Linked DNA regions of Phreatobacter oligotrophus. The protein of the gene in region 3 interacts with the protein of the main gene of each other region in a pairwise test. Links are inferred from orthologs where the notes say so. Each region holds a gene or a part of one and is shown on either strand. Other genes may lie near its edges. The genes, in order: dnaE, ctaD and C8P69_RS07645.

Region 1 (8,514 bases), on a different replicon or contig from region 3:
GCTCGCCACGAAGGCCTGGAAGGGGATCGGCTTGTTCTGGGTCCACAAGCCGCCGGGCGAGCGGAAATCGGGAATGCCGGATTCGGTTGAGATGCCCGCACCGGTGAAGGCCACCGCACGGCTGGACTGTGCAAGGAGGCTTGCAAGTTCGTCCGCCGCCGTCTTCAACTCCGCATCCACCATCGGCACCTCCCGCACGAAGGGCTCTCCCCCATGCGCTACCTTCACACCATGGTCCGCGTCACGGACCTCGACCAGTCGCTCGACTTCTACTGCAACAAGCTCGGCCTGGTTCAGGTTCGCAAGAACGACTTTCCGCAGGGCAAGTTCACCCTCGTCTTCCTCTGCGCCCCCGAGGACAAGGCGGCGGCGGAAGCGGCGATCGCCGCCGGCCGGCGCGACGCGCCTATGCTGGAGCTGACCTATAACTGGGATCCGGAGACCTACACGGGCGGGCGCAATTTCGGCCATCTCGCCTATGAGGTCGAAGATATCTACGCCACCTGCGAGAAGCTGATGAAGGCCGGCGTCACCATCAACCGCCCGCCGCGCGACGGCCGCATGGCCTTCGTCCGCTCGCCCGACGCCATCTCCATCGAGATCCTGCAGAAGGGCGAGGCCAAGGCCCCGGCCGAGCCCTGGGCCTCCATGCCGAACACCGGCGTCTGGTGAGCCCTTGCTGCAGCTGAACCCGCAGGTCCTCGACACCGGCACGCCGCCGATTCCGGCGGCGCGCGCCTGGATGGCGTCCTATGGCGGCCACCACGGCCCGGCCATCGACCTGTCGCAGGCCGCGCCCGGCGCCCCGCCCCCGGCGGAACTGCTGGCAAGGCTCGGCGCCGCGGCGGCCCGGCCCGAGGTCGCACGCTATGGCGCGATCCTCGGCGATGCCGCCCTGCGCGAGGCCTATGCGCGGGATGTGGCGGCGACCTATGGCGGCGACGTGGGTCCTGCCGATGTGGCGATCACCGCCGGCTGCAACCTCGCCTTCCTCGCGGCGGTGCTGGCGGTGGCGGGGCCCGGCTCCTCGGTGATCCTGCCCGCCCCCTGGTACTTCAACCACCAGATGACGCTGCAGATGCTCGGCATCGGCGTCACGCCCCTGCCCTGCCGTCCCGAGGATCGCTTCGTGCCGGATGTGGCGGCGGCCGAGGCGCTGATCGACGCGACGACGCGGGCCCTGGTGCTGGTGACGCCGAACAACCCGACGGGTGCGATCTATCCCGAGGGCGTCATCGCCGCCTTCGCCGATCTCGCGAAACGGCGCGGCCTCGCGCTCATCGTCGACGAGACCTATCGCGACTTCCTCGCCGATGGCGCCAACCGCGCCCATGGCCTGCTGACGCGGCCCGATTGGCGCGACACGGTCATCCAGCTCTATTCCTTCTCCAAGAGCTACGCCGTGCCCGGCCACCGCGCTGGCGCCATCACCGCCGGGCCGCAGGCCATGGGGGAAATCCTGAAAGTTCTCGACAGCGTGCAGATCTGCGCGGCCCGCCCCGCCCAGGAGGCGCTGGCCTGGGCCATCGACGGCACCGCGGACTGGCGCGCGACCATGCGGGCGACGATCAACGGCCGCATCAGCGCCTTCGCCCGGGTGGTGGAGGCCTGCCCCGGCTGGTCCATCTCCTCCATCGGTGCCTATTTCGCCTATGTGCGGCACCCCTTCGCGGGCGTGCCGGCGGAGCGGGTCGCCGAATGCCTCGCCAAGGAGCGCGGCGTGCTCGGCCTGCCCGGCTCCTATTTCGGCCCGGGCCAGGACGACCACCTGCGCTTCGCCTTCGCCAATGCCGACGAGGCGGCGATCGCCGACCTGCCGGCGCGGCTCAAGGGCCTTGCCCCCTAGAGCTCCATCACCGCCTGCACGCCCGGCACCGCCTTGATGGCGCCGGCGATCTGCGGTGAGACGGCAAAGCGCCCCGGCAGCTTCACCTCGACCTCGCTCGCTGCATCGGCGAGGCGGATGACGAGGCTGACCTCGCCGTCGCCCTTGCCCGGCAGGCGCTTGGCGACGCTGTCGACCGCGCCGAGATCCTCGATGAAGACGCGGAACCCCTTCTGGACGCGCACCGCCGCCTCATCCAGTGGCTCGACCGACTGGATGCGGATGCGGACATCCTCGCCCTGCACCTCGGCGCCGACCGCCATGAGCACGGCCCGGCCGGGTTCCAGCAGGTCGCGGTAGAGCGCGAGGCCTTCGGAGAACAGCACGCCCTCGTAATGGCCCGAAGGGTCGGAGAAGGTGACGATGCCCATCTTATTGCCGGTCTTGGTGCGGCGCTCCTGGCGGGCGGTGACGACGCCGGCGAGGCGGCCGGCGCTTGCCCCCTGGCGCACCGAGCGGGCGAACTGGGCATAGGGCTCGATGCGCAGGCGCTTCAGCGCCGCCTGGTAGTCGTCGAGCGGGTGGCCGGAGAGGAAGAAGCCGATGGCCTTGTATTCCTCGTCGAGCTTCTCGGCGGGGAGCCAGGGCTCGACCTTCGGCACGCGGATGAGCGGCGCGCCCGAGCCGCCGAAGAGTTCGTCCTGGCCGAGCGCCCGGCCCTCGGCCTGGCGCTGCGCCTCGGCCAGCACCTGGTCGATGGCGGCGAAGGCCGCGGCGCGGTTCGGCTCGAGGTCGTCGAAGGCGCCGGCCGACGCGAGGTTCTCCAGCGTCTTGCGGTTGAGCATGCGCGGATTGATGCGCTGGGCGAAGTCGCCGAGGTCGCGGAAGGGCTTGTCGCCGCGCGCCTGGACGATCGCCTCCACCGCCTGGGCGCCGACCCCCTTCACGGCTGCGAGCGCATAGAGGATGTGGCCGTCGGCGACGTCGAAGTGAACGCCGGAGCGGTTGATGCTCGGCGGATCGACGGGGATGCCGAGCCGCAGCGCCTCGCGGCGGAATTCCGAGAGCTTGTCAGTGTTGGAGAGGTCGAGCGTCATGGAGGCCGCCATGAACTCGACCGGGTAGTTCGCCTTCAGATAGGCCGTCTGGTAGGAGACCAGGGCATAGGCGGCCGCGTGGCTCTTGTTGAAGCCGTAGTCGGCGAACTTGGCCAGCAGGTCGAAGATCTCGTCGGCCTTGGCCTTGGGGATCGACCGCTCGACGCAGCCGGAGACGAAGCGCTCGCGCTGCTTGTCCATCTCCGCCTTGATCTTCTTGCCCATGGCGCGGCGCAGGAGGTCGGCCTCGCCGAGCGAATAGCCCGACAGGATCTGCGCCGCCTGCATCACCTGCTCCTGGTAGACGATGATGCCGTGGGTCTCGGACAGCACCTGTTCCAGCAGGGGATGGGGATATTCGGGCTGTTCCAGCCCGTGCTTTCGGGCGCAATAGACGGGAATGTTGGCCATCGGGCCCGGCCGGTAGAGGGCGACGAGGGCGATGATGTCCTCGAAGCGGCTCGCCTTCATCTCGACGAGCGCCTTGCGCATGCCCGCGCTTTCCACCTGGAACACGCCGACCGTCTCGCCCTTGGCCAGCATATCGTAGGTCCTGGCGTCATCGAGTGGGATGGCCGCGAGGTCGATGTCGATGCCGCGGCGGCGGATCAGGTCCACCGCCTTCTGCAGCACGGTGAGGGTCTTCAGGCCGAGGAAGTCGAACTTCACCAGGCCCGCCTGCTCCACCCATTTCATGTTGAACTGGGTGACCGGCATGTCGGTCTTGGGGTCTCGGTAGAGCGGAACGAGCTCGACCAGCGGCCGGTCGCCGATGACGAGGCCGGCGGCGTGGGTCGAGGCGTGGCGGTTGAGGCCCTCAAGCTTGGTGGAGACGTCGAAGAGGCGGGCGATCACCGGATCCTCGTCGCGGGCCGCCTGCAGCTTCGGCTCGCCCTCGATCGCCTTGTCGAGGGTCACGGGCGCCGCCGGGTTCTGCGGCACCAGCTTGCATAGCTTGTCGACCTGGCCGTAGGAGAGTTCGAGGACGCGGCCGACATCGCGCAGCACGCCGCGCGCCTGCAGAGTACCGAAGGTGATGATCTGGGCGACCTGGGCGCGCCCATAGCGCTCCTGCACGTAGCGGATCACCTCGTCGCGGCGGTCCTGGCAGAAGTCGATGTCGAAGTCCGGCATCGACACGCGCTCGGGGTTGAGGAAGCGCTCGAAGAGCAGGGCGAAGCGCAGCGGATCGAGGTCGGTGATGGTGAGCGCATAGGCCACCAGCGAGCCGGCGCCCGAGCCGCGGCCCGGTCCCACCGGGATGTCATGGGCCTTCGCCCATTTGATGAAGTCCGACACGATGAGGAAATAGCCGGGGAACTTCATGCGCTCGATGATCGAGAGCTCGAAATCGAGCCGGTCGCGATAGTCCTTCTCGGTGAGGCCGGGCGCAGGGCCATGGGCGGCGAGCCGCCGGTCGAGCCCCTCGCGGGCCTGGCGGGCGAGCGCCGCCGCCTCGTCCAGCGCGACGCCGCCAGCTTCTTCCGTGAAGGTCGGCAGGATGGGCTTGCGGGTCTTCGGCCGGTAGTGGCAGCGCCGGGCGATCTCGATCGTCGAGGCGACGGCCTCCGGCAGGTCGGCAAAGAGCGCGACCATCTCGGCCTGGGTCTTGAACCGGTGCTCGGGCGTGAGCCGGCGCCGCTCGGGATCGGAGAGGATGCGCCCCTCGGCGATGGCGATGAGCGCGTCGTGGCTCTCATAGTCGCCGAGCGAGGCGAAGTAGCACTGGTTGGTGGCGACCAGCGGCAGGCCGAGGCGGTAGGCCTCCTCGACGAGGTCAGGCTCCACGGCCCGCTCCTCGTCGAGCCCGTGGCGCTGGAGCTCGACATAGAGGCGGTCGCCGAAGGCGGCATGGAGGCGGGCAAGGCGCGCCCGGGCAAGGTCCCCCTGCCCCTCCCGGAAGGCCTGGTCGACCGGCCCGCCGGGCCCGCCGGTCAGCGCGATCAGCCCGCCCGCATGGGCCTCCAGCACCGCGAAGGCGACACCGGCATCGGCAGGATCGGGGCTGTCCATGAAGGCCCGCGTCGTCAGGGCCATGAGGTTGCGGTAGCCCTCCTCGGAGGCCGCGAGCACCGCGATGCGCGGCTTCACGCCTTGAAGGTTCGGCCGGCGCGGATCGACGGCGCGGTCGCCGCAGTCGAGGCCGAGGGTCAGCCCGACGATGGGCTGGATCCCCTCGCCCTTCAGCTTCTCGGAGAATTCGAGCGCGGCGAAGAGGTTGTTGGTGTCGGTGATGGCCACCGCCGGCATCCGGTCGTGCCCGGCGAGCTTGGCGAGCTTGCCGACCGAGAGCGCCCCCTCGAGCAGCGAGAAGGAGGAATGGACCCTCAGATGCACGAAGGGTTGCGCGGACATCCTGCCTCCCGGTGGCGCGGCCCCTGCCGCGCGACTCGTCTCTCCGGACCTTGCCGCCCCAAGGCGGCTCACGACAAGCGCGGTGAGCGTCGGCCTCCCGCTATGCACAGGCTGTGGGGTTGTCTCTCAGCGGTTGGGGTCAGCCATTCAAGGCCTGGGCCCAGACGGTGAGCATGCCGGTGAAAAGGCCGAGGGCCACAAGGGCGGCGGCGTCTTCGATGAAACTGCGGATCATGTCGTCCTCCGTTTTCAGCGACCAGATCAGCATGTTCCTTTTTTGTTCTCATGTCCAGCGAAGAGAACGGAGCGCGAACACATCCGGTTACCGAAACGTAAAGATCATCACAGTTCGACGATGAGCCCGTCGCGGATGGTCACCCGCCGGTCCATCCGGGCGGCGAGGTCCATGTTGTGGGTCGCGACCACGGCGGCGAGCCGCGAGGCGCGCACCAGCTGGCCGAGCGCCGAGAAGACGTGGTCGGCGGTCTTGGGGTCGAGATTGCCGGTGGGCTCGTCGGCGAGCAGGATGCTCGGCGCATTGGCCACGGCGCGGGCGATGGCGACGCGCTGCTGCTCGCCGCCCGAGAGCTCGGCGGGACGGTGGGTCTGGCGCTCGCCGAGGCCGAGATAGGTCAAAAGCTCGGAGGCCCGCGCCTTCGCCTCCTTGTAGGTGAGCCCGCGGATCATCTGCGGCAGGACCACGTTCTCCAGCGCCGAGAATTCGGGCAGCAGGTGGTGGAACTGGTAGACGAAGCCGATCTCGTTGCGGCGGATGCGGGTGCGGTCCTTGTCGGCGAGCTTCGAGGTGGCCTTGCCGGCGATATAGACCTCGCCGCCATCGGGGGCCTCGAGCAGGCCGGCGACGTGAAGCAGCGTCGACTTGCCGGTGCCGGAGGGCGCAATGAGCGCCACGGTCTCGCCCGGCCAGATGGCGAAGTCGACGCCCTTGAGGATCTCGAGCGGCGCGCCGGCCTCGGTGTAGCGGCGCTCGACCTTGTCGAGCCAGAGGACCGGCGCCTCCTCGTTCGGGGCGCTGGCGGCCGGGCGGTCGGCGTTCACGACGTCACTCATAGCGCAGCGCCTCGACCGGATCGAGCTTGGCCGCCCGCCAGGACGGATAGAGCGTCGCGAGCAGGGACAGGGTCAGCGCCATGACGAGGACCGACAGCGTCTCGCCGGTGGACATGTCGGCGGGGATCTGGGTGAGGAAGCGCACCGTCGGGTCCCACAACGTGGTGCCGGTGACCCAGGAGACGAATTCCTGGATGGACTGGATGTTGAGGCAGACGATGACGCCCAGCGCAAAGCCGGCCAGCGTGCCGACCACGCCGATGGAGGCGCCGGTGATGAGGAAGATGCGCATCACCGCGCCGCGCGTCGCCCCCATGGTCCGCAGGATGGCGATGTCGCGCCCCTTGTCCTTCACCAGCATGATGAGGCCGGAAATGATGTTCAGCGCCGCGACGAAGACGATGAGCGTCAGGATCATGAACATGACGTTTCGCTCGACCTGCAGGGCCGAGAAGAAGGTGGCGTTGCGCTGGCGCCAGTCGACGATGAAGACCGGCCGCTCGACGCTCTCCGACACGACGCGCCGGTAGTGCTCGATGCGGTCGGCATTGTCGGTATAGACCTCGATCGAGGAGGCGTCGCCGTCGCGGTTGAAATAGGCCTGGGCCTCGTTGAAGGGCATGAAGACGAAGGCCGAGTCATACTCGGTCATGCCCACCTCGAAGATGGCGACGATCGGATAGGCCTTGATCCGCGGCGTCATGCCCATGGGCGTCGAGGAACCCTTCGGCGAGACCAGCGTCAGGCTGTCGCCGAGGCGCAGCGACAGCTGGTTGGCGAGCCGCTGGCCCACCATGACGCCCTCGGTCGTGTCGAAATCCTGCAGCCCGCCCTGCTTGATGTTGGTGGAGATGAGCGGCAGGCGCCGTAAATCCTCGGCCCGCATGCCGCGGACGATGGCGCCGCCGGCGTTAAAGGCGGAAGAGGCCAGCGCCTGGCCCTCGATGACGGGAGCGGCAAGCCGGACGCCCTGGATGCGCATCAGCCGCGTCGCCACCGCCGCATAGTCGGTCAGGGGCGTGTCGATCGGCTGCAGCACCATGTGGCCCTGGACGCCGAGGATCTTGCCGAGCAGCTCCTTCCGGAAGCCGTTCATCACCGCCATGACGATGATCAGCGTCGCGACGCCGAGCATGATGCCGACGAAGGAGAAGCCGGCGATGACCGAGATGAATCCCTCCTTCCGCCGCGCCCGCAGGTAGCGCAGCGACAGCATCCACTCGAAGGCGGAAAAGGGGCGAGTTCCGTTGGCGTCTGACATCGACCGTTCATGCTGGGCAGACCGCGACAGGCGGCCGGCGTCACAAACTATCTGATTCAGGCCTTCTCGCGACGGGGGCGCGGCGGAAAATCCGGTGGAGGCCGCTCAGGCCGCGTTCACCCTGCGGAACCTGTTGAAAAAGGCGAAGGCGGCGCCGGAGAGCAGCACGTCGAGATAGCGCAGCGACTGGAAATGGCCGTTGAGCGAGACGCGGGGCAGAGCGGTCAGGTGGTCGGCATGCTCGGCAAAGAGCACGCCGGGGCGCGTCGTCACCGCGGTGGTGAAGCCCGCCTCCCGGGCAAGGGCAAATTCGCGCGGCCCGGCCGAGGTCGGGTCCCCCACCGGATAGGCGAAATGGTGCACGGGGCGGCCGAGCTCGTCCTTGACCCGCGCCTTGGAGGCGACCAGCTCCTGCCGGACCGTCTCCTCCGGGAACTTGGCGAGCATCAGGTGCTCGACCGTATGGGCGCCGAAGGTGACCAGGGGGTCGGCGCCGAGCGCCCTCACCTCGTCCCAGGTCATGCAGAGGTCGCGGCAGATGTCGCGGAAGTCGATGCCGTGGCGGGCGGAGAGGTCGCGGACATAGGCGCGCAGCTCGGTCTCGGGCAGCGATCGCAACCACCAGTAGATCTCGCGAAAGGCCTCGGTCTTCAGCGACGCGGTCGAACAGTCGAAATGGACGGAGCGACCGGCAATGGTCGCGGTCACGGCGCGCTGGGTGCGCACGGTGTGTTCCAGGACCAGCCACCAGAGCTCGCCGCGGCGGTCCATGAACGAGGTCGGCAGGTAGATTGTGAAGGGCGCGCCGTGCTTCTTCAGGATGGGATAGGCGAATTCGGCATTGTCGCGATAGCCGTCGTCGAAGGTGAAGGCGACGAAGGGCCGGCCCTCCCCGCCAAGCGCAA
Region 2 (7,338 bases), on a different replicon or contig from region 3:
GCGCGATTGTCGGTCAGCGTCCGCATCGAGCCGGAGAAGGTGTCGCGGCTCGCCGCGAAGCTGATCTCGATGGCGCGGTCCTGGAGCCGGGCGCTGAAGGTCTCGGAATCGAGGTCGCCGGCGCCCTCGTCCATCATGGCGGCGACCATGTTGGCGGTGCCCTCGCGGCCGGCGGGGTCCTGGGACGTGCCGCCCTTCATCGCAAAGGACAGCGCGAGCACGGGAAGATGCGTCTGGCGGACGAGCCAGGCCTCAATGCCGCTGGGCGAGGTCACCCGCTGGACGCGGCTGCCCTGGTCACCTCCTCCCTGCGGCTGGGCCTGGGCGGAGGGTGTGGGCGAGAGCGAGGCGAGCATGGCAAGGGTTCCGGCGGCGAGCCAGGCGAGGGCGGGCCGCATCAGCTGCGCTCCGCCCGGATGAGTTCGGCACTGACGGCGCGGCTGAAATCGAAGGCGCGCGGCGCGAGGTCATTGACCTGCCGGCGATCGACGGCGCGCACCCGCTCGACCCATTGCTGGAGGTCGGCGAGCGTCCCGCCGCAGGACAGGGCCGCGCCATACATGCGCGCCATGGAGGCCTGGCTGTCCTGGGAATAGATGGTGTCGGCGATGAGGCGGGTGCGGGCGCGCTCCAGCTCCTCGTCGGTGACGCCCTCGGCGGCGATGCGGGCGGCCACCTCGAGCAGCCCGGTCTCCAGCGCATCGAGCGCCACGCCGGGACGCGGCGAGGCATGGATGCCGAAGCGGCCGTCCCCCAGCGCCGTGCCGGCATACCAGCAGCCGGCGCTGACCGCGAGGCCGCGGTCGCTGACGAGGGTCTTGTAGAGCCGCCCGTTGGGCGAGGCGCCGACCACCTGCGACAGCAGTTCGAAGGCCTCGGCCTCCCCGGGCTTGGCCGTCGTGTAGGACGGGACCACCTGGCTGAGGCTGAGGCTCGGCTGGCGCACCCGGGGATCGGCGAGGCGCACGGTTTCGCGGGCGTCGCGGATGGCGGCCGGCGGGCGGCTGCGCGGGCGGATGGCGGGGTTGGCGTCGGCCTTGCCGTAGGTTTCCTCGGCGAGGCGGAAGACGGTCTCCGGAGTCACGTCGCCGGCGATGACGAGGATGGCGTTGTTCGGCGCGTAATGGCGCCGGTAGAACGCCATGGCGTCGTCGAGGTTGAGCTTCCGGATCTCCGACTCGAAGCCGATGATCGGGATGCCGTAGGGATGGTCCTCGCCCCAGAGGCGGGCCTGCATCCGCTCGCCGAGACGCGCGCCGGGATCGTTGTCGATGCGCTGGCGCCGCTCCTCCAGCACCACGTCGCGCTCGGGCAGGACGACGGCATCGGTGAGGACGAGGCCGGTCATGCGGTCGGCCTCGAAGTCCATCATGGCCGGCAGCTGGTTCGCGACGACGCGCTGGAAATAGCCGGTGTAGTCATAGGAGGTGAAGGCGTTTTCCTGGCCGCCGGCTGCCGTCACGGCGCGCGAGAAGACCGGCGCGGGATTGCGCTGCGTGCCCTTGAACATCAGGTGCTCGAGGAAATGGGCGAGACCCGACTTGCCCTTTTCCTCGTCAGCCGAGCCGACCCGGTACCACAGCATGTGGGTGACCACGGGGACCCGATGGTCGGGAATGGCGATGGCCTCCAGTCCATTGGCGAGGACATGGCGATAGGCGCGTTCCACGGGGATGCGCGCAAAGGCCGCCGACGGCAGGACGGCAGGCGCTGCGAGCGCGGTGAGGCCGAGTGTGAACATGCGGCGCGTCAGCTCCATCGGCGGTCCTCGTCGTGGGTCGGCTCAGCATCAAGGCACGGAAGCCAACTCGCCGCCATATGACAAGGACGTGAGCCGACTGCCAAACGAAAAGGGCGGCCCGCGGCCGCCCTCGTCGATCTCATGTGAAGGGGCTTCAGTGCCCGACCGCGCCGGCCAGCGCGCGGCCCGACCAGTCATGGCCCCAGACGTAGATGGCGGCGAACAGGAACAGCCACACCACGTCGACGAAGTGCCAGTACCAGGCCGCCGCCTCGAAGCCGAAGTGCTTCTCGGGGGTCAGGTGCGTGTCGCGGTAGAGACGCATCACGCAGACCAGCAGGAAGATGGTGCCGACGATGACATGGAAGCCGTGGAAGCCGGTCGCCATGAAGAAGGTGGCGCCGTAGATGTTGCCCGAGAAGGCGAAATGGGCGTGGGTGTACTCGTAGATCTGCAGGCAGGTGAAGAGGAAGCCCAGGATCACCGTGAACCACAGGTACATCTTCGCCTGCTCGCGCTCGCCCGTGACGATGTGATGGTGGGCGGCGGTCACGGTGGTGCCCGAGAGCAGCAGCACCATAGTGCCGAGCAGCGGGATCTGCAGCGGGTTGAAGGTCTCGATGCCCTTCGGCGGCCAGTGGCCGCCAGTGAGCTCGGTGCGCTGGTACTGGATCACCTCGGCGGGGAAGAAGGCCGCATCGAAATAGGCCCAGAACCAGGCGACGAAGAACATCACCTCGGAGGCGATGAACATGATCATGCCGTAGCGCAGGTGCAGCGACACGACGCGGGTGTGATGGCCTTCCTGGCCCTCGCGGATCACGTCCGCCCACCAGCCGTACATGGTGTAGAGCACGCCGATCAGGCCGGCGAAGAACACCACCCAGCCGATCTGCAGGCCGGCGGGGGCCATATGCTTCATCCACATCACGGCACCGACCGCCATGACGAAGGCCGACATCGAGCCCAGGAAGGGCCAGGGGCTGAGTGGCACCAGGTGGTAGTCGTGATGCTTGGCGTGGGCCTCGGCCATGGAAGTCTCCGTCTCCTCTCCGCGCCGCCAGGCGACGCGGCGATTGGTCAGTTTGTCCGCTCGGTCGTGGCCGGGCCGGTCGTCTGGGCGACCGGCTTCGGCTGGGCCTGGCGGTAAAAGGTGTAGCTGAGCGTGATCGTGTTCGCGGTGTTGGCGTTCGGATCGTCGGCGATGGCCGGATCGACGAAATAGACCACCGTGAACTCGCGCGTCTCGCCGGGGGCGAGCGTCTGCTCGGTGAAGCAGAAGCACTGGAGCTTGTTGAAGTAGCGGCCGGTCTCGTTGGGGGCGACGTTGTAGGTCGCCATGCCGGTGACGGTCTCGCGGGACGTGTTGGTGACCTTGTAGGTCATCGTGTGGGTTTCACCCGCCTTGATGCTCTGGCGGGAGGTGTCGACCTGGAAGCGCCAGGGCAGGCCGGCGCCGATGTTCGAATCGAACCGGACATCGATCGGATGGTCGATGACCCGGTCGGCCGGACGCTCGGCGCGCATCGTCGTGCCACCGAAGCCGGTGACGCGGCAGAACAGGTCGTAGAGCGGCACGGCGGCATAGGCGGCGCCGAACATGGTGGCGCCGAAGGCGAAGGCGGACAGCGCTACCTTGATGTCGCGCTTCCAGTTCCGGGGGGTGGGAGTGGTGACGCTCATGACCAGCCTCACATCGGACGCTGCAGGATGGCCGAGCCCTTCACCAGGGTGACCACCCAGAAGAGGACGCACAGGGCCCCGAGACCGAGCGCGATGGCCAGATTGCGCTGGCGCTGGCGGCGCTTCTCCTCGGGGGTGAGGATGATGCCGGGATCGGAGGTCGGCTCGCTCATGCGCGCCTCACCAGAACCGGGCCAGGACGAGATGCTCGACGAGGAGCACCGCGAAGAGGCCGAAGAGATAGAGGATCGAGAAGCCGAACATGCGGCCGGAGGCCTTGCGGGCCGCGCCGCCCTCGCGGTGGCGCAGGATCTCGATCGCGCACCAGATCATGCCGAGGCCACCGGCGGCGGCAACCAGGCCATAGGTGATGCCGGCAAAGCCGAGAAGCGAAGGCGCGACGCCGATGGGGGCGAGAACGATGCTGTAGAGCAGGATCTGCTTGCGCGTCTCCGCCTCGCCGCAGGCGACCGGCATCATCGGAATGCCGGCGCGGGCATAGTCCTCGGACTTCAGCAGCGCCAGCGCCCAGAAGTGGGGCGGCGTCCAGATGAAGATGATGAGGAAGAGGATGATCGATTCGAGCGACACCGAGCCTGTCACGGCGGCCCAGCCGATCATCGGCGGGAAGGCGCCGGCGGCGCCGCCGATGACGATGTTCTGGGGCGTCCAGCGCTTCAGCCACATCGTGTAGACGACGGCATAGAAGAAGATGGTGAAGCCGAGCAGGAAGGCCGCCAGCCAGTTGGCGGCAAGGCCCAGCATGGTCACAGAGAGAACGGAGAGCACGAGGCCGAAGCCAAGGGCTTCGGACGGCGCGACGCGGCCGGAGGGGATCGGGCGGGTAGCGGTGCGCGACATCAGCGCGTCGACGTCGGCGTCGTACCACATGTTGAGCGCGCCGGAGGCGCCGGCGCCGACGGCGATGCAGAGCAGGCTGACGGCGGCGAGGACCGGATGCAGGCCGCCCGGCGCGATGACGAGGCCGGTCAGCGCGGTGAAGACCACGAGCGACATCACCCGCGGCTTCAGGAGCGCGATGAAATCCTGCGGCCCGGCCTGGCTGACCAGGGAGGCGCGGTTCGCTGCGGTGCTGTCGTCGACGAGGGACAAGGCGAACTCGGGGTGAAGAAGGGTCGGAAGCCGCGGGATAGCGGCTCCCCTGGTCGGTGACGAGGCCCGGGGCGGTGGCTCCGGGCCTCGGTTCACGGGACGGATCAGCGGATCCGCGGCAGCTCTTCGAACTGGTGGAACGGCGGCGGCGAGGACAGGGTCCACTCCAGCGTCGTCGCACCCTCGCCCCACGGGTTCTCGCCAACCTTCTGCTTGCGGGCGAAGGCGTGAACCACGCCGGCCAGGAAGATCACCACGCCGACGGCCGCGATGTAGGAGCCGATCGAGGAGACGAAGTTCCACAGGGCAAAGGCATCGGGATAGTCGGCGTAGCGGCGGGGCATGCCCTGCAGGCCGAGGAAGTGCTGCGGGAAGAAGATCAGGTTCACGCCGACGAAGGTGACCCAGAAGTGCAGCTTGCCGATGAACTCGGAGTACATGTAGCCGAACATCTTCGGGAACCAGTAGTACCAGCCGGCGAAGATGGCGAAGACGGCGCCGAGCGACAGCACGTAGTGGAAGTGGGCGACGACATAGTAGGTGTCGTGGAGGGCGCGGTCGACGCCGGCATTGGCGAGGACGACGCCGGTGACGCCACCGACGGTGAACAGGAAGATGAAGCCGACGGCCCAGAGCATGGGCGTCGCCATGCGGATGGAGCCGCCCCACATCGTGGCGATCCAGGAGAAGATCTTCACGCCGGTGGGCACCGCGATGACCATGGTGGCGGCGACGAAATAGGCCTGGGTCGTGACCGACAGGCCCGCCGTGTACATGTGATGGGCCCAGACGATGAAGCCGACGACGCCGATCGCGACCATGGCGTAGGCCATGCCGAGATAACCGAAGACGGGCTTCTTCGAGAAGGTCGAGACGATATGGCTGACGATGCCGAAGGCCGGCAGGATCAGGATGTACACTTCCGGGTGGCCGAAGAACCAGAAGAGGTGCTGGTAGAGGATCGGGTCACCACCGCCGGCCGGGTCGAAGAAGGTCGTGCCGAAGTTGCGGTCCGTCAGCAGCATGGTGATGGCGCCGGCGAGAACCGGCAGCGACAGCAGCAGCAGGAAGGCCGTGACCAGCACCGACCAGGCAAAGAGCGGCATCTTGTGCAGCGTCATGCCCGGGGCGCGCATGTTGAAGATGGTGGTGATGAAGTTGATGGCGCCGAGGATGGACGAAGCGCCGGCGATGTGGAGCGACAGGATCGCGAAGTCCATGGCCGGGCCCGGATGGCCCATCTTCGAGGAAAGCGGCGGGTAAGCCGTCCAGCCGCCGCCGAAGCCGTTGGAGCCGGTCGGACCCTCGACGAAGAGGGAGATCAGCAGCAGGGCGAAGGCGGGGGGCAGCAGCCAGAACGAGATGTTGTTCATCCGCGGGAAGGCCATGTCCGGCGCGCCGATCATGATCGGCACGAACCAGTTGGCGAAGCCGCCGATGAGGGCGGGCATGACCATGAAGAAGATCATGATCAGGCCGTGGCCTGTGGTGAAGACGTTGAAGGTGTGGGGATTGGAGAAGATCTGCATCCCCGGCTCCATCAGCTCCAGACGGATGCCGATGGACAGCGCGAACCCGATGAGCCCCGCGATGATCGCGAAGATCAGGTACATCGTGCCGATGTCCTTGTGGTTGGTCGAATAGACGTAGCGCTTCCAACCGGTGGGAATGCCGTGGTCGTCGTGATGGTCGGCGGCGGTCGCGTGAGCGTTTGCCATGGTGATTACGATCCTGAACAGGTTCGACGGGGTGCCGGCGCGTCAGCGCGCCGTGGCGATCTCGTTGGCGGCGACGGTGGTCGACCGGCCGGTATCGGCGAACTTCTTCTTCGCGTCCTCGACCCAGGCGGCGAAGGCCTGCTCGGAGACGACGCGCACCGCGATCGGCATGAACGCGTGGTCCTTGCCGCAGAGCTCGGAGCACTGGCCGTAGAAGATGCCCTCGCGGGTGGCACGGAACCAGGTCTCGTTGAGGCGGCCAGGAACGGCGTCCACCTTGATGCCGAAGCCGGGCACCGCGAAGGCGTGCATGACATCGGAGGAGGTCACCTGCACGCGGATGGTCTTGTTCACGGGAACGACCACCTCGTTGTCGACGGCGAGGAGGCGCGGAACCTCGCGGGCCGGCGCGCCGGCCTGGATGCGCTGGCGACGCTCGTCATCCGTTTGCATGTTGGAGACGAAGCTGAAGTTGCCGTGGTCGGGATAGTCGTAGGTCCAGCGCCAGCTCGAGCCCGTCGCCTTGATGGTCATGTCGGCGCGCGGGATCACCTGCTGCTGGTAGAGCAGGCGGAACGAGGGGATGGCGATCACGATCAGGATGAGGACCGGGATGACCGTCCAGGCCACTTCGAGGCCGACATGGTGGGTCGTCTTCGAGGGGACCGGGTTCCGCTTCTCGGAGAAGCGATAGATGCAGTAGGCCAGGAGACCGGCCACGAAGATGCAGATCACGGTGATGATCGGCAGCAGGAAGCCGTTATGGAACCAGTGGATGAAGTCCATGATCGGCGAGGCCGATTCCTGGAACCCGAGGGCGCCCGGCGACGGTTGGCCCATGCCTTGTTGCGCTTGGACCGCGCCAGGCATCGCCACCAAAACGGCTGCGAGCGCCGCGGCGCCCGACATGCGCATCCCGAGCGAGACGTTGCCGCCCCGACCCGTCGACGCGCTGTTCCGCATCGCCAAACCCATGGTCCTTCGCTCCATATCCATGGACCGAAAATCGTCGCATTCGGTCCCGATCCTGCCGGTCGCAGTCCAGGCGGGTCGGATGACCGCACGCCCGGGCTTCGGCTCCCC
Region 3 (7,459 bases):
GACCGAGGGCGCGGCGGGCATGGACCTGACGGCCGCCCTCCCGGCGGACGGCCCGCTGACCCTCGCCCCCGGCGAGCGCACGGCCATTCCGACCGGCCTCGAAATGGCCATCCCCCAGGGCTATGAGGGCCAGGTGAGACCGCGATCGGGCCTTGCCCTGAAGCAGGGCCTGACCGTGCTGAACGCGCCCGGGACCATCGACAGCGATTATCGCGGCGAGGTAAAGGTGATCCTCGTCAACCTCGGCCAAGAGCCCGTGATCATCCGCCGCGGTGATCGCATTGCCCAACTGGTCGTGGCGCCCACCACAATACCACATGTCGAGATCGTGGAAGAATTAAACGAGACCAAGCGTGGAATAGGCGGTTTCGGTTCCACCGGAGTTTAGAAATATTCTTGTTTGCGCTGTGGGCAATGCCCATATGCGTGAAAAGAAGTTCTATTTGAAGCGTCAAGGTTGTTTGTTTAACCCGGGGGCGAAACGACGTCGCCCTCCATCATTTGAGGGACCTATGTCTATTCTGTCACGTCGTGGCCGGCTGGCGATTGCCGCCGTCGTCGATATTGCCGTCCACGCGGTTGACGGACCCGTGTCGGCCAAGGCGCTGGCGGCCCGCCACAACCTGCCGCCCCGCCACCTTGAGCCGCTTCTTCAGGCGCTCGTCCGCTCCGGGATCCTGCGCGGCCTTCGTGGTCCGCGCGGTGGCTACGACGTCGCGCGCGATCGCGCCAAGATCTCCTGCGGCGACATCGTCCGCACGGCGGTGGGCAGCGGCATCGACGAGGTCGACACGCTCTCGCCGCTGATGGAGGCGATCATCGTCCCTGCCATGGCCGAGGCCGAGCGCGACTATTTCGCGCGTCTTGATCGCATCTCCGTGGCCGAGCTTTGCGCCAAGACCCAGGAAGCCCTCGAGGCGATCCCGGGCCTGCTCGAGCCGGCCTGAGCGGCTGAGAGATGATCCGGCGGCGGCCTCGTGCCGCCGCCCCGTTTACGCCGCCTTGGCGAAGACCTGCGACAGCCGGTCCAGCGCGCCGGTCAGCGTTTCGTCCTTCTTGGCGAAGCAGAACCGCACCACCGAGGTCACCGGCGTCTCCGCGTAGAAGGCCGAGACCGGAATGGCGGCGACGCCATGGTCGCGCACCAGCGCCTTGCAGAAGGCGACGTCGTCGGTGATGCCGGCCGAGGCGAGATCCACATTGATGAAATAGGTCGCCGCGCTCGGCAGCACCTGGAAACCGGCAGCGTCGAGCCCGGCGTGGAACAGGTCGCGCGCCCGCTGCAGTTCGGCCCGCATGTCAGCGAAATAGGCATCGTCCTTGGCAAGGCCATAGGCCACCGCCGCCTGCAGGTTCGGCGGGGTGGTGAAGGTCAGGAACTGATGGGCCTTCGAGAGAACCTTCATGATCGCCGGTGCGGCGACGACAAAGCCCACCTTCCAGCCGGTGAGCGAGAAGATCTTGCCAGCCGAGCCGATCTTCACCGAGCGCTCGCGCAGCGACGGGACGGCGAGGACCGAGAGGTGCTTCTGCCCGTCGAACATGACGTGCTCCCACACCTCGTCCGAGACGACCGTGGCGCCGAACTTGGCGCAGAAGCGCCCCAGCAGGTCCAGGTCCTCGCGCGGGAAGACCGAGGCCGCCGGGTTCAGCGGATTGTTGAGGAGGACCACGCGCGTGCGGTCGCTGAAGACCGCCGCCAGATCCTCCTCGGTGAAACGCCAGTGCGGCGGGCGCAGGGTCACGAAACGCGGCACGCCGCCGGCCCGCCGTACCAGCGGCAGGTAGGCGTCATACATCGGCTGGAACAGCACGACCTCGTCGCCGGGCTTGATCAGCGAGAACAGCGCGCCGGCGAGGGCCTCGGTCGCGCCGGAGGTGATCATCACCTCCTGCTGCGGATCGATGGTGAGGCCCTGATGGTGGCGATAATGGTCGGCGACAGCCTGCCTGAGCTCCGGCAGGCCCATCATCGGCGGATACTGGTTCCACCCCGAGACCACCGCCTCGGCCGCCTTCTGGCGCACGTCGAGCGGCCCGGGATCGTCGGGGAAGCCCTGGCCGAGATTGATGGCGCCGGTCTCGCGCGCCATCTGCGACATGACCTCGAAGACGGTGGTCGGCAGGTCGGCGAAAATCGGGTTCATCGGACACACCCCGGCGCGGCGTTCGGTTCAAAGAACGAAGTGATCGCTATGCCGAAATCGCGCCGGAGAGTCAAACCCGCGGCGTCAGGCCGGGCGGGCAACGAAGGTCATGCGATGTGGCGTCAGGCCGAGATTGGGCTCATGGCGCGCCGCCTGGAACCCCGCGCCAGCGAAGAGCGCCAGCATGTCCGCCTCGGCATAGGTCGAGAGCCCCAGTTCGCTGCGCAGCTTGCGATAGGGCGACACCGCGGTGGCCACGAGACCGGCGACGGCCGCGGGCAGATAGCCATGGCGCAGCGCGTTGCGCAGGAGCGACAGCACATCCGGCACCATGCCCGCATCCGGCGGGATGACGTCGGCGATGACGAGGCGACCGGAGGGCTTCAGCTTGGCGCGGAACCGCCCGATCAGCGCCACGAGGTCCTCGCGCGACAGGTACTGGATCAGCGAGGAGACGACGATGAGATCGGCGGTGCCATCGGGCAGCGCCGCGTCGAGATCCTCCGGCAGTGCGAAGGCGACATGGCCGAGGCTGCCGAACCGCTCGCGCAGCTTCGCCACCACCGACGGCGCGCCATCGCAGAGCACGAGCCTGCCGACCGCAGCGGCCACACGCGGCGTCTCCAGCGCCTCGCCGCAGGCATAGTCGAGCACGGTCGCCTCCGGCCCGAGGCCCGCCAGCCGGACATGGTCGAGGATGCCATCGGCGATGGCGGCGTAATGCACCGCCTTGTGCCGGTCGGAGACGTAGATGGCGTGTTCGCCGTCCCAGAAGGAGCGCCAGTCGGCCATCATGCGGCTCCGGACATCACTTGGCGGAACTCGCGAACTTGTCGGTCAGCGCCATCAGCACGCCGGAGACGACGAAGGTGACGTGGATGACCACCAGCCACATCATCTCGCGGTCGGACATGGCCGAGACGTTCATGAAGGCCTTGAGCAGATGGATCGCCGAGATCGCCACGATCGAGGCGAGCAGCTTCATCTTCAGGGCCGAGAAATCGATCGAGCCCATCCATTCCGGCCGGTCCTTGGTGGGCACGTGCTCCATCTTGGAGACGAAGTTCTCGTAGCCCGAGAACACCACCATGATCACGAGGTTTCCCGCCAGCGACAGGTCGATGAGGGTGAGGATGCCGAGGATGACGTCGGATTCCTTCGCCGTCGGAATCTTCGTCACGAAGACCGCGAGGTCGCGCAGGAACACGATCATCAGCGCGAACAGGCCGATCATCAGCCCGACATAGAAGGGCGCCATCAGCCAGCGGCTGGCGAACAGGGCGCGCTCGACACCGCGCTCCACCTTCTCGGCGGAGGTCTGCGCGGGAACCACGCTCTGGTCGCTCATGGATCGGGTCTCGTCGGCGAGGGGAACAGGGACGGATGCAGTTATTCGCCCTCGCCGAACCGGTCGGCGACGAGGGCGGCGAGAGCCTCGACCGCCTCCTCGGCATCGGGGCCGGTGGCGGTGAGGGTGACGGAGGTGCCGATGCCGGCGGCCAGCATCATCAACCCCATGATCGAACGGGCGTCCACCGTCTCACCGGCGCGCGACACCTTGATGGTGGCGTCGAACCGGTCGGCGCAGGACACGAACTTGGCCGAGGCCCGCGCATGCAGGCCCCGCTTGTTGATGATCGGCAGCTCGCGCACCACCGCACCCGCGGTGGAAGCCGTCGCGGCGGAGCCGCCGATGTCGCCCTGGCCCATGAGACGTCCTAACCCCTCGCCGCGGTCCGCCGGAGACGGCCACAGCCGTGCCACTCACCTGGGCACCTGGAGGTCATACTAGCCACCGCGCCGCTCCGATCTCAATGACCTGCGAGCACGCGGCTGGCGATGTTGATGTATTTGCGCCCCGCCTCCTGGGCGTGGAGAACCGCTTCCTGCAGCGGCTTCTCCGCCCGGACGGTTGCCAGCTTCACCAGCATCGGCAGGTTGATGCCGGCGATGACCTCGACCGGCCGCCCGCTCATCACCGAAATGGCGAGGTTGGAGGGCGTGCCGCCAAACATGTCGGTCAGCACCGCGACGCCGTCGCCGGAATCGACCTGGTCGACCGCCGCGATGATGTCGCGCCGGCGCTGGTCCATGTCGTCGCTCGGACCGATGGCGATGGTCTCCACCTGGCGCTGGGGACCCACGACATGTTCCATGGCATGGCGGAATTCGACGGCCAGTTGGCCGTGCGTCACGATCACGAGACCGATCATCAGGCACTCCGCGCGCGGCAGGCCGCGCGCTCGCTCACGAGGGAGGGTGATAATTTGATCATCTGGCCGGCGGGCGCAAGGGCAAGGGCGTTAACGATACGCCCCCGGGTGCGGCGCAGCAAGGACCGCGGCTGGGATGCGACACCATGAGATGGCTGATGCCACGACCGGCAGGGGGTCGACGCCCGCGGCCACCGGCAGGCGCGCCACGCTGACGCCGGCGATGACGGTGGAGAGGGCGGTCTCCTCCGGCATCCGCGCCGCATCCTCTGCGCCGAGATCGACGACCAGGCCGACGACGGCGCTGCTCTCGAAGAGAACCGGCTGCACCCCCACCCCGCGCCGCTCGGCAAGGCCGGCGATCGCGGCGGGCGCGGACACGACCAGCCGCCCGCCCGAGGCTGCAAGGTGGACGCGGTCATCGGCGACGAGCCGGGCGAAGAAGGACGGATCAGCCTCGGCCAGCGCGACCAGCCGCAGCGCGAGGCTGGTCTTGCCGGACCCCGGGGCGCCACGGACCAGCACGGCCTTCGCGCCGACAAGCACAGCGCTGGCGTGGATGCTCGGCTCCATGGCCCGTCAGGCGGCCGGCAGGCGAACGACGAAGCGCGCGCCCGCCGGGATCGGCTCGCCCTCCTCGTCGAGGCGGCCGGGCCGGTTCTCGGCCCAGATCTTGCCGCCATGGGCCTCGATGATCTGCTTGGAGATGGACAGGCCGAGGCCCGAATTCTGGCCGTAATCCTGATGCGGCCGATCGGTGTAGAAGCGCTCGAAGATCCGCTGCAGCGCGTCCTCGCGGATGCCAGGGCCGTCATCCTCGACGACGATCTCGACGATGCCCTTGAGCTTCTTGGCGGTGACCCGCACCTCGCCATCCCGCGGCGAGAAGGAGCGGGCATTGTCGATGAGGTTGGTCACCACCTGGCTGATGCGGCTGTCATGGCCCGGCACGATGAACTCGCCAGCCTTGCCGCCCTCGAAGGCGAGCCGCACCGATGCCTCGCCGTCCTTGCGCACCTCGTTGGCGATGGTGACGAGGGTGCCGAGCAGCTTCGTCAGGTCGACCCGCGTCGATTCCTGGCGCTGGAGCTCGGCATCGAGCCGGCTCGCGTCGGAAATGTCGGTGATGAGGCGGTCGAGCCGCTTCACGTCGTGCTGGATGACCTCCAGCAGCCGCGCCCGCGACGTGTCGGTCTTGGCGAGCGGCAGGGTCTCCACCGCCGAGCGCAGCGAGGTCAGCGGGTTCTTCAGCTCGTGGGCGACATCGGCGGCGAAGCGCTCGATCGCCTCGATCCGGGCATAGAGCGCATCGGTCATGTCGCGCAGCGAACGGGACAGGTGGCCGATCTCGTCGCGGCGCTGGCTGAAATCCGGGATCTCCTCGCGGGAGCGGTGGCGGCGGCGCACCTGGTCGGCACCCTCGGCGAGCTTGCGCACGGGGCCGGCAATGGTGCGGGCCATCAGCACCGAGAGCAGCATCATCACCAGCGCGGCGACGAGGAAGACGCGCAGCACCTGGAAGCGCTCGGCATCCAGCACCTCGTCGATCTCGCCGCCCTGGGTGTTGAGCAGCAGCACGCCCAGCACGCCGCGGAAGCGCTGCACGGGGATCGCCACCGAGACGATCAGCTCGCCCTGGTCGTTCACCCGGACCATGCTGACCTTCTGGCCGTTCAGCGCCTGCGCCACTTCCGGATAGGAGCGGCCGTTGCGCATGCCGAGGTCGCGGTAGATCGGGAAATTGCCGCCGCCACGCAGGAAGCGGCGGACCTCGTTCCACCACTTCTCATAGAAGGGCGGCTTGCTGCCGATGGGCGGCAGGTCGAGCGTCTGGATGTCGCCGCGGCCATAGAGGTTGCGGCTGTCGAGGATGAGATTGCCCTCGCGGTCATAGATGCGCGCCTGGGTCTCGGTCGGGCCGGTGAGCCGGCGCAGCACGGGCGCCACGCGCTCGGGGTTGATCGGGAACTCCAGCAGCGCCGAGGGATCATCCACCGCCGAGGCCGCGCCGCCGAGCTGCAGCTCGAACAGCTTGTCGGGGTCGATGGGGATGACAGGCCCCTCCACCGAGGTGGAGGCGGCGATCGCACCCGCGATGATCTCGCCCTGGACGAGCAGGCTCTGCGCCCGCGACTCGATGAGTCCTTGCCGGAACTGCGACAGCCAGAGGATGCCGGAGACGAGCGCGACGAGGCCCACGAGGTTCAAAAGGACGATGCGGCGCGTCAGGCTGGAGAACGAGCGGTTGACCACCGCCCGTGCCGCCCGCGCCATCACCCGGCCGAAGCGCGACCATGGGCGGATCGGCCGCGCGGGATGCGCGGAGGCCGCGCCCGCCTCGGCAATGTCGTCCTGGGTCCGGTCCAGCATGGTCTGCGCCAGAGGCCGCCTTGCGGGACCTCACTCCTTGAAGCGGTAGCCGACGCCGTAGAGGGTCTCGATCATCTCGAAGTCGTCATCGACAACCTTGAACTTCTTGCGCAGCCGCTTGATGTGGCTGTCGATGGTGCGGTCGTCGACATAGACCTGATCGTCATAGGCCGCGTCCATCAGCGCGTTGCGGCTCTTCACCACGCCCGGGCGCTGGGCGAGCGCCTGCAGGATGAGGAACTCGGTGACGGTGAGCGTCACCGGATGGCCGTCCCAGGTGCAGGTGTGGCGCTCGGGGTCCATGCGCAGCTTGCCGCGCTCCAGCACCTTGGCGTCGGACTTGGCCTCGGCGGCCGGGTCCTTGGCGGCGGCGCGGCGCAGCACGGCCTTGACGCGCTCGACCAGCAGGCGCTGCGAGAACGGCTTCCGGATGAAATCGTCGGCGCCCATCTTCAGGCCGAAGAGTTCGTCGATCTCCTCGTCCTTGGAGGTGAGGAAGATCACCGGCATGTCGGTCTTCTGGCGCAGGCGGCGCAGCAGCTCCATGCCGTCCATGCGCGGCATCTTGATGTCGAGGATCGCCAGGTCCGGCGGCGACTGCTTGAAGCCGTCGAGGGCCGAGGCGCCGTCATTGTAGGTGACGATGCGATAGCCTTCGGCTTCGAGCGCGATGGCGACCGAGGTCAGGATGTTCCGGTCGTCGTCGACGAGAGCGATGGTCGGCATGAT

The links.
Region 1: the proteins of C8P69_RS07645 (region 3) and dnaE interact in binary tests that used the Escherichia coli proteins (3 or more experiments, as listed by UniProt). The link is inferred for Phreatobacter oligotrophus from one-to-one orthologs.
Region 2: the proteins of C8P69_RS07645 (region 3) and ctaD interact in binary tests that used the Escherichia coli proteins (3 or more experiments, as listed by UniProt). The link is inferred for Phreatobacter oligotrophus from one-to-one orthologs.

The regions. Positions count from the first base shown.
Region 1 is NZ_PZZL01000001.1:667,629-676,142, reverse strand. Bases 1,643-5,674 are described here. They hold dnaE (DNA polymerase III subunit alpha), read right to left. Parts: upstream 5,278-5,674; coding sequence 1,843-5,277; downstream 1,643-1,842. Other genes in these bases: C8P69_RS03380 (ABC transporter ATP-binding protein), read right to left, coding at 5,620-5,674; C8P69_RS24405 (hypothetical protein), read right to left, coding at 5,417-5,545; C8P69_RS03390 (aminotransferase), read left to right, coding at 1,643-1,846. In the rest of the region: C8P69_RS03400 (SIR2 family NAD-dependent protein deacylase), read right to left, coding at 1-183; gloA (lactoylglutathione lyase), read left to right, coding at 214-672; more of C8P69_RS03390, read left to right, coding at 677-1,642; more of C8P69_RS03380, read right to left, coding at 5,675-6,348; C8P69_RS03375 (lipoprotein-releasing ABC transporter permease subunit), read right to left, coding at 6,341-7,609; C8P69_RS03370 (polysaccharide deacetylase family protein), read right to left, coding at 7,715-8,514. UniProt on the Escherichia coli protein: DNA polymerase III is a complex, multichain enzyme responsible for most of the replicative synthesis in bacteria. This DNA polymerase also exhibits 3' to 5' exonuclease activity. The alpha chain is the DNA polymerase catalytic subunit.
Region 2 is NZ_PZZL01000002.1:563,057-570,394, forward strand. The notes cover bases 3,949-6,804. They hold ctaD (cytochrome c oxidase subunit I), read right to left. Parts: upstream 6,256-6,804; coding sequence 4,642-6,255; downstream 3,949-4,641. Other genes in these bases: C8P69_RS06685 (heme o synthase), read right to left, coding at 3,949-4,537; coxB (cytochrome c oxidase subunit II), read right to left, coding at 6,298-6,804. Also shown: C8P69_RS06660 (M16 family metallopeptidase), read right to left, coding at 1-398; C8P69_RS06665 (M16 family metallopeptidase), read right to left, coding at 398-1,759; C8P69_RS06670 (cytochrome c oxidase subunit 3), read right to left, coding at 1,896-2,774; C8P69_RS06675 (cytochrome c oxidase assembly protein), read right to left, coding at 2,822-3,424; C8P69_RS06680 (CoxF protein), read right to left, coding at 3,433-3,597; more of C8P69_RS06685, read right to left, coding at 3,605-3,948; more of coxB, read right to left, coding at 6,805-7,170. UniProt on the Escherichia coli protein: Cytochrome bo(3) ubiquinol oxidase is the terminal enzyme in the aerobic respiratory chain of E.coli that predominates when cells are grown at high aeration.
Region 3 is NZ_PZZL01000003.1:98,214-105,672, forward strand. The notes cover bases 71-3,047. They hold C8P69_RS07645 (aminotransferase), read right to left. Parts: upstream 2,148-3,047; coding sequence 993-2,147; downstream 71-992. Other genes in these bases: dut (dUTP diphosphatase), read left to right, coding at 71-388; C8P69_RS07640 (RrF2 family transcriptional regulator), read left to right, coding at 513-947; C8P69_RS07650 (class I SAM-dependent methyltransferase), read right to left, coding at 2,232-2,939; C8P69_RS07655 (TIGR00645 family protein), read right to left, coding at 2,956-3,047. In the rest of the region: more of dut, read left to right, coding at 1-70; more of C8P69_RS07655, read right to left, coding at 3,048-3,495; C8P69_RS07660 (HPr family phosphocarrier protein), read right to left, coding at 3,537-3,857; C8P69_RS07665 (PTS sugar transporter subunit IIA), read right to left, coding at 3,959-4,360; C8P69_RS07670 (HPr kinase/phosphorylase), read right to left, coding at 4,451-4,933; C8P69_RS07675 (sensor histidine kinase), read right to left, coding at 4,940-6,730; C8P69_RS07680 (response regulator transcription factor), read right to left, coding at 6,761-7,456. UniProt on the Escherichia coli protein: Shows aminotransferase activity with methionine and histidine as substrates, and to a lesser extent also with phenylalanine.